2 regions of the Kribbella sp. NPDC051718 genome follow, and region 1 is predicted to be linked to the other one. Evidence: riboswitches for the same ligand, from Rfam matches in the RefSeq annotation. Region 1 holds a riboswitch; the other holds the start of a gene.
What was found. Region 1 has a riboswitch for cobalamin ahead of AB0M15_RS40725 (magnesium chelatase subunit D family protein). Riboswitches for the same ligand answer to the same signal wherever they lie in the genome.

Region 1 (4,413 bases):
CGATGGCGTCGACCTGCTGGAGGCCGTCGCGCGCAAGCTGGTTGTCAGCATGGAGACGCTGGCGTGGGACGCGGCCAAGGTCCCGGTCGTCATCGAGGAGGTGCTCGGTCGCTCGAGTGCTCAGGTTGAGAAGTCGTTGCAGTTCGCCGCAGACGAGGTCGTACCGCGGCTGGCCCGCACCGGCGACGAGCTGACGAACGTACTGCGCGCGTTGGACGGCCGTTTCGTCGAAGCCGGGCCGTCGGGGTCGCCGACGCGCGGCCTGGTGAACGTCCTGCCGACCGGCCGGAACTTCTACGCCGTCGACCCCAAGGCGATCCCGAGCCGCAACGCCTGGGAGGTCGGTGTCGCGCTGGCCGACTCGCTGCTCGCCAGGCACAAGGCGGAGACGGGGGAGTGGCCGCGATCGGTCGGTCTGACCGTCTGGGGTACGTCCGCGATGCGCACCCAGGGCGACGACCTGGCCGAGGTGCTGTGGCTGCTCGGCTGCCGCCCGGTCTGGGATGAGGCGTCTCGCCGCGTCACCGGGTTCGAGGTCGTCTCGCTCGAGGAGCTGGGGCGTCCGCGCGTCGACGTGACGATCCGGATCTCGGGCTTCTTCCGGGACGCGTTCCCGCATGTCGTCTCGTTGCTCGACGAGGCCGTCCGCACTGTGGCCGCGCTCGATGAAGATGCCGAGAGCAACTATCTTCGGGCGCACGTCGACGCTGATGTTGCTGCAGGCAATGATCTGCGGTCGTCGACCGCGCGCGTCTTCGGGTCCAAGCCGGGCTCGTACGGCGCTGGATTGCTGCCGCTTGTCGATGCGCGCAACTGGCGTACCGATGCCGAGCTTGCCGAGGTCTATGCGGTCTGGGGCGGGTACGCGTACGGCAAGGATCTCGACGGTGCGGAGGCCCGGCCGTCGATGGAGCGGGCCTATGCGCGGATCCAGGTCGCGGCGAAGAACGCCGACACCCGCGAGCACGACATCATGGATTCGGACGACTACTTCCAGTACCACGGTGGCATGGTCGCGATGGTGCGCCACCTGACCGGTTCCAACCCGAAGGCGTACATCGGCGACTCCGCAGTACCGGCTCAGGTGAAGACCCGGACGCTGGAGGAGGAGACCAAGCGGGTCTTCCGGGCGCGGGTGGTGAACCCGCGCTGGATGGCGGCGATGCAGCGGCACGGGTACAAGGGCGCCTTCGAGATGGCGGCGACCGTGGACTACCTGTTCGGGTACGACGCCACGGCCGGCGTGGTGGACGACTGGATGTACGAGACGCTCACCACGGAGTACGTCGCGAACCCGGAGATCGCCGAGTTCTTCCGCAAGTCCAACCCCTGGGCGCGGCACGGGATCGCGGAGCGGCTGCTCGAGGCCGCCCAGCGCGGATTGTGGGCCGAGCCGAGCAAGGAAGCACTGGAAACCCTGCGCACTGCCGTTCTTGAGACCGAAGGTGACATCGAGGACCGTGCCTGATTGGGTGGTCGCATGGCGCCCGAACAGCTGAGAGTCCTGGTCACCAACGATGACGGCTATGAGTCCCTGGGCATCCAGGCGCTCGCTGCGGCCATGGAAGGCCTAGGCCATGCGGTCCAGGTGGTGGCGCCGTGGGACGACCAGAGCGGGGTCGGGAGTTCGCGAGCCGGGATGATCGGCAAGGCGATCTCGTCGAAGGTCGGTGAGAACGGCTTCATCGGGATCGACGGGACGCCGGCGCTGGCCGTGACGCTGGCCCGGCTCGGCGCGTTCGGGCCGTCGCCGGACGTGGTCGTGTCCGGGATCAACAACGGGCACAACATCGGCCCGATCCTGCACTCCGGTACGGTCGCCGCCGCGCTGACCGCGTCCAGCCAAGGGCTGTCCGGGCTCGCGATCAGCATCGACTCCGAGCAGCCGTCGTACGTCGAAACGGCAGCGGCCGTGGCTGCGGAAGCGCTCTCCTGGCTGCTCGAGCAGCCGCAGGGCACGGTCATCAACGTCAACGTCCCCGACGTACCGCTGGCCGAACTGAAAGGCGCCCGGTGGGCCCGCCTGGTCCCCTACGAGCGCTCTCGGCTGGTACTCGAGAAGGCTCCGACGGGTGAGCCGATCGTCGGTCTGGTGTTGCGCGAGCCCCCGACGGAGACCGACACCGACGAGGCGCTGCTGCTCGCCGGCTACATCACCGTCACGCCGATCACCGGCGTCGGCGAACTCCCCGGCGACTCCGCCGCTACTCACCTGACGGCGGCCTTCTCGCAGTAGCGTTCCGGCCGGTGTGGAATGATCGCCGGGACGGTTGTGGAGGAACACCGGTGACGGCCCCGCGGGGCTGAATTCCGGGGCGGTCCCGCCACTGTGACCGGGCTCATGCCCGGAAGCCAGAACATCTGCCACCGTCCGTCAGGGAGCGCTCTCCGCGCCCCTGGCGTGCCAAGTGCCGAGGCGGGCGTGGACACCCGCAGGACGAAGGGAAGCACCGCCGATGGGGTCAGCCCCGAACCACCAGCCGATTCCGACCGGTTTCCCGTTCACGGCGGTGGTCGGGATGGAAGACCTCCAGCTCGCGCTGATCCTGGCGGCAGTCTCGCCGGCGATCGGCGGCGTACTGATCCGCGGCGAAAAGGGCACGGCGAAATCCACCGCCGTCCGCGCCCTCACCGAGATCCTCCCCGCTGTAGACGTGATCGAGGGTTGCCGTTTCTCCTGCGACCCCACCAACCTCGACCCCACCTGCCCCGACGCCCCCCACACGACCGCCCCCGGCCCCGATACCTCCGCTGCGGGTGCTTTTCCCGCGGCGATCTCGCGCCCCGCGCGCCTCGTCGAGCTGCCCGTGGGTGCTACCGAGGATCGGGTGCTTGGGTCGTTGCATCTGGAGCGAGCGCTCTCTGAGGGTGTGACGGTCTACGAGCCCGGTCTGTTGGCGGCGGCTCATCGCGGGTTGTTGTACGTCGACGAGGTCAACCTGCTCCACGACCACCTGGTCGACGTCCTGCTCGACGCCGCCGCGATGGGACGGGCGACGGTCGAGCGGGACGGCGTCTCGATCACCCACCCGGCGCGGTTCGTGCTGGTCGGCACGATGAACCCCGAGGAGGGCGAGCTCCGCCCGCAACTCCTCGACCGCTTCGGCCTGACGGTCGACGTCGTCGCCAGCCGCGATCCCGCAGTACGGGTCGAGGTGATGCGGGCGCGACTCGCGTACGAGGCCGACCCGACCGTCTTCATCAGCCGGTACGCCGGCGCGCAAGCCGAACTCTCCGAGCGCATAGTCAAAGCCCAGTCCCGCCTGGCCGACGTCATCCTCACCGACGCCGCCCTGCGCCAGATCGCCGAGATCTGCGCCTCCTTCGACGTCGACGGCATGCGCGCCGACCTCGTCACCGCCCGCACCGCGGTAGCCCACGCCGCCTGGTCCGGCCGAACTGTCGTCGAGGTCGAAGACGTCCGAGCCGCCGCCAAGCTGGCCCTCCCACACCGCAAACGCCGCAACCCCTTCGACGCGCCCGGCCTCGACGACGACCAACTAGAACAAGCCATCCAAAACAGCACCCCCCCAAACCACACCCCCGACGACGACCCAGACGACACCCCCGACGGCGGTCCCGACGGAGGCCCGGGCAGCGGCGGCCCCGACGGCACCCCGCCAACCGAAACCGACCACGCGCCGAACACCGACGCCGAACTCGACCGCCCCGACGCGCCCCAGCCGCCGACCGACGCAGCTGACCCAGACAAGGCCGACAACCCAGGAAGCGCTCTCCTCGGCCCAGCGCCCACCGGCCAAGTCGCCGCCAGCGCCGAGCCATACAAGGCCCGCCTCCTGAGCGTCCAATCAGCAGGCGCAGGCGTAGCCGGCCGCCGCTCGAGAGCACTCACCGAGGTTGGCCGAGTAGTCGGCGCCCGCCCCCGAGTCGGCCGTGAATCCGGCCGCCCCCACCTCCTCGCCACCCTCCGCGCCGCCGCCCCACACCAACACGCCCGCGGCCGCACGACCCCCACCCGCCCCGCCCCCGGCAGCTCCGGGCTTGCCGTGTGGGCCTCGGATGTTCGGCTTGCCGTGCGGGAAGGGCGTGAAGGCAATCTTGTGTTGTTCTGTGTTGATGCGTCTGGGTCGATGGGGACGAAGAAGCGGATGACCGAGGTGAAGACCGCGATCGTTTCTCTGCTGCTCGACGCCTATCAGCGGCGCGACACCGTCGGTCTGGTCACCTTCGCCGGGGCGGAGGCGACCGTGGCCCTTCCGCCGACGGGCAGTGTCGAGACCGCGGTGCGGCGGCTCGAATCACTCCCCACCGGCGGCCGGACCCCGCTGGCCGAAGGACTGCTGAAGGCTTCGGACGTACTGCGGATCGCCGCGATCCGCGACCCCCGCAGGCGCCCCCTCCTGGTGCTCGTCACCGACGGCCGCGCGACCGCCGGCGACAAGGCGTTCGCCA
Region 2 (4,413 bases), on a different contig from region 1:
CGCTCCGACTCGGGCGTGGTGTAGAAGTTCACGTCGATCACGTTGTCGAGCATCCGGATGGCCGTCTTGACGGTGCTCTTCAGAAGCTCGGCGTCCAGACCGGTGTCCGTCAGGTGCGCGACCAGGTTGACCGAGCCCAGGTTGCAGACCGCGGTCTCGTCGACGGTGGTGTTCAGGGTGATCTCGGTGCACAGGTTCGACGAGTGCACGACGCCGTCGTGCTGCTGCGGCGAACGCAGGTTGCACGCGTCCTTGAAGGTGATCCACGGGTGACCGGTCTCGAACAGCACGGTCAGCATCCGGCGCCAGAGATCGACGGCCTTGACCCGGCGGAACACCCGGATCTCACCACGGTCGGCGGCTGCCTCGTAGTTCTCGTACGCCGTCCGGAACGCGGCGCCGTACAGGTCGTGCAGGTCCGGCGCCTCGTCGGGCGAGAACAGCGTCCAGTCGCCGCCGGCCTCGACCCGCTGCAGGAACAGGTCGGGCACCCAGTTGGCCGTGTTCATGTCGTGCGTGCGGCGACGCTCGTCACCGGTGTTCTTGCGCAGGTCGAGGAACTCCTCGATGTCCATGTGCCAGGTCTCGAGGTACGCGCAGACCGCGCCCTTGCGCTTGCCGCCCTGGTTCACCGCGACGGCCGTGTCGTTGGCGATCTTGAGGAACGGTACGACGCCCTGCGACTCGCCGTTGGTGCCGCGGATCTTGGCGCCGATCCCGCGGACCGGGGTCCAGTCGTTGCCCAGACCACCCGAGTACTTCGCCAGCAGCGCGTTGTTCCGGATGCCCGCGAAGATGCCGGACAGGTCGTCGTCGACCGTGGTGAGGAAGCAGGAGCTGAGCTGCGGGCGCGTAGTACCGGAGTTGAAGAGGGTCGGCGTGCTCGACATGAACCGCATCGAGCTGAGCAACTCGTAGAACTCGATCGCGCGGTCCTCGCGGTTCTCCTCCTTCAGCGAGATGCCCATCGCCACCCGGAGGAAGAACGCCTGCGGGAGCTCGAACCGGATCTTGTCGATGTGCAGGAGATAGCGGTCGTACAGGGTCTGCAGGCCGAGGAAGGCGAAGTCCAGGTCACGCTCGGGCTTGATCGCCGCGGCCAGCTTGGCCAGGTCGAACGTGGCCAGCTCGGGGTCGAGCAGGCCTGCGTCGATACCGGTCTGGATGTACTGCGGGAAGTAGTCGACGTATGCCGTGGCCATGTCGGCCTGGCTCGCCTGCCGCGGCTCACCGTGCACCCGGCCGAGCGTCTCGCGACGGATCTGGTCGAGCAGCAGCCGGGCGGCCGCGTAGCTGTACTGCGGTTCCGTCTCGACGTACCCGCGCGCCGCCATCACCAGCGCGAGCTCGACCTCGTGCTGCGCGATGCCGTCGTAACAGGAGCCGAGCGTCTCGTTGAGGATCAGCTCGGCATCCACCGAGTCGAGGCCCGTCGCAGCCTCGGCGACGATGACGCGGAGCCGGTCGACGTCCAGCGGAGCGGTGCTGCCGTCGGCGGCTCGGACGGTGATCACCGGCTGGGTTTTGGTACTCAGCTCGGCCGCTGTGTCGGGGGTACGGGCCTTGGTGCGCTCTTCGCGGTACAGGACGTAGGCGCGAGCGACCTGGTGCTCGCCGGCCCGCATCAGCGCCAGCTCGACCTGGTCCTGGATGTCCTCGACCTGGACGCTGCGCCTCGCGTCGCCCCTGCTGGTGATCGCTTGGATGATTTTGGCGGTGAGGTCGGCGATCAGGTCGCGGACGCGGTGGCTGGCGCCGGCCTCGCTGCCCTCGACCGCGAGGAACGCCTTGCTGAGCGCGACCGAGATCTTGGTCGGGTCGAAGGCGGTGCTGTTGCCGTCCCGGCGGACGACGGTGAGCTGGTTCGGGGGTGCGGCCTGGTCTTTGGCTGACTGACCTGCTGAAACGATGGTCACAAGCGCTCTCTCCACGCGAGTCTCTTGGTGACCGAGACCCGGTTGAGCGCATGACGGGACGCGCGCGCAGATCGTCGAGGAGCCCAGACTCCACCCGTGGGCTGCCCGCGCGGTACTGCCACTGCTGGTGCGCGCCAACCCGACGGTCTGCTGCTGTCTCGCCCTGCGACCCGCCCTCGAGGTCTCGGACAGCGCGTGCCGGCGGCACGCGCGCCGGTCGCAGGTATTCGGGCTCACGGGACTGCTTCATCCGCTTACCGCTGCGGGGCAGCCCCGGATTCTCACCGGATTCCCCTGTCGACCAGTGCTGAGACCTTAACCCGCTGAACCCCACATCTAGTGCCTCGACTCGCCGCATGTCGCACATCTTGTGTGAAAAACGCATCTCGGGGCAATGTCAAGTTTGGCTCAGCGGCTCCGACCCGGTACTGAGAGTCGTCCAACGAGGAGCCGGTATGAGTGAGTTGTTGCAGGAGCAGATCCAGTCCGTCATCGACGGGCTGGTCGCGTCGGGTGCGGAGAACGGCGTACAGGCCGCTGTCTACCGTCGGGGTGAGTTGATCGTGGATGCGGTGGCGGGGATGGCCTCGGCTCGGAGGCCGGTCGCGTCGGACACGTTGTTCTATGCGGCGTCGGCGGTGAAGGGGGTGACGTCGACCGTTGTGCACGTGCTGGTGGAGGAGGGGGTGTTGTCGTACGACACGGTGGTGGCTTCGCTGTGGCCTGAGTTCGGGGCTCATGGCAAGGAGTCGGCGACTGTTCGACAGGTGTTGACGCATTCGGCCGGCGTACCGGCGGTGCCCGCGGATCTGACGTTGGCGCGGTTCTGCGATTGGGACGAGATGTGTGCGGTGATCGCCGGGCTGGAGCCGTGGTGGGTGCCGGGGTCGCGGGTCGGGTATCACGCGGTCACCTTCGGCTTCATCGTCGGCGAGGTCGTGCGACGGGTTTGCGGCGCGCCGATCTCCTCGGTGCTGGCTGATGGGATCGGTGCGCGGCTGGGGATCGCGGGGGAGTTGTACTTCGGCGTACCGGCGTCGGAGTTGGGGCGGGTGGCGCATTTCGAGGACGACCCGGCTGGGGCGGCTATGTTCGCTTCCTTGCCTCCGGACTTTCCGCTCTTCAAGTCGGGCCCGCGATCGCTGTTCCCCAACGCGGCCCTCGCCAACAACGTGGAGGTGACGATGGCGGACATCCCTGCCTGGGGGACCGTCACCGCTCGCGGCTTGGCCCGGATGTATGCCGCTCTGATGTCTGAGGTCGACGGCGTACGCCTGGTGCCGCCCTCCCGACTGCGCGAGATCACAGCCCTCTCCACCACCGGCCTCGACGAGATGACCGGCGGACCCGCGCAGTACGGCCTCGGCTACACAGTCGGCCAGGTCGGCATGCGCCCCGTGTCACCGACCGTCTTCGGCATGGTCGGCATCGGTGGCAGTGCCGCGTACGCCGACACCGCCACCGGCATCTCGGTAGCCGTCACCAAGAACCGCTTCAACCCCACCGAAATCAACGCTTTCGACCAGGTCTGGGACCTCGCCACCCGGGCCTGTTAGCGGGGTGGTCGGAGTACTGCGAAGGGGTCGGTGACGGTCAGTTCGCGGGCGGCGAATTTGTAGACGGTCGCGGGCCGGCCGCCGCTCTGGCCGGGGGAGGCTCGGCGCTCGGTCGGGTCGATGACGTGGCGTCGGGTCAGGACCCGGGTCAGGTTGGTGGCGCCGAGCTCATACCCCAGTGCGGCGCTGAACAGATCGCGCAGCTCGGCGATCGTGAACTCCAGGGGAGCCAGCGCGAAGCCGATGTTCGTGTAGGACAGCTTGGCGCGCAGCCGACCGACCGCGGCATCGATGAAGTAGTGATGGTCGAACGCGGTCGGTGGCAGGTCGTCGACCGGATGCCAGACCGTGTCGGACGGAAGCACCGGCTGTACGTCGGACGGAACCAGGCCGAGGTATGCCGTCGCCAGGACGCGGGCCCGCGGATCGCGATCGATCGCACTGTGGGTGGCCAGCTGTTCGAGGTGTGCGACGTCGCGGACGTCGACCTTGGTCGCCAGGTGCACGCTGATGGCTTCCCGGAGCCGCTGGGTGGGCTCGACCCCGCCGCCGGGCAGCGCCCAGCGGCCGCGATGCGGGTCTCGTGCGCGCTCCCACAGCAGGACGCACAGCCTGCCGTCCCGGACCGACAGGACCACTGACAGCACCTCGTGCGGGTAGCTGGGGAAGTTAACCGGATCACCTTTCTTGGCTGCGGGCACGACGCCGATGGTAGCGTGCAGCTAGTTATCGCCTCTGGAGCGAAAACCTCATGGAGGGCGGGCATGCTGTGCAACTCACAACGGAGACGGTCCGGACCGCGGTCGCGGCCGCGTTGGCCGAGGACCGGTCGGTGGACGACGTCACCACCAGATGGAGCGTCCCGGCCGAACTGCAGGTCGAGGCGACGGTGGTCGCCAAGCAGGCGGGTCGGGTGGCCGGTCTGCCGCTCCTGCAGGGCG

Region 2: another riboswitch for cobalamin. It lies ahead of AB0M15_RS23780 (ribonucleoside-diphosphate reductase subunit alpha); the one in region 1 lies ahead of AB0M15_RS40725 (magnesium chelatase subunit D family protein).

What each region holds. Positions count from the first base shown of each region.
Region 1 is NZ_JBFAYZ010000020.1:4,391-8,803, forward strand. Features, by position in the region: gene cobN (cobaltochelatase subunit CobN) at 1-1,468, shown strand, start outside; gene AB0M15_RS40720 (5'/3'-nucleotidase SurE) at 1,481-2,236, shown strand; cobalamin riboswitch at 2,251-2,384, shown strand; gene AB0M15_RS40725 (magnesium chelatase subunit D family protein) at 2,457-4,413, shown strand, end outside.
Region 2 is NZ_JBFAYZ010000006.1:244,235-248,647, reverse strand. Features, by position in the region: gene AB0M15_RS23780 (ribonucleoside-diphosphate reductase subunit alpha) at 1-1,931, opposite strand, end outside; cobalamin riboswitch at 2,117-2,246, opposite strand; gene AB0M15_RS23775 (serine hydrolase domain-containing protein) at 2,372-3,472, shown strand; gene AB0M15_RS23770 (NUDIX domain-containing protein) at 3,469-4,173, opposite strand; gene nadC (carboxylating nicotinate-nucleotide diphosphorylase) at 4,242-4,413, shown strand, end outside.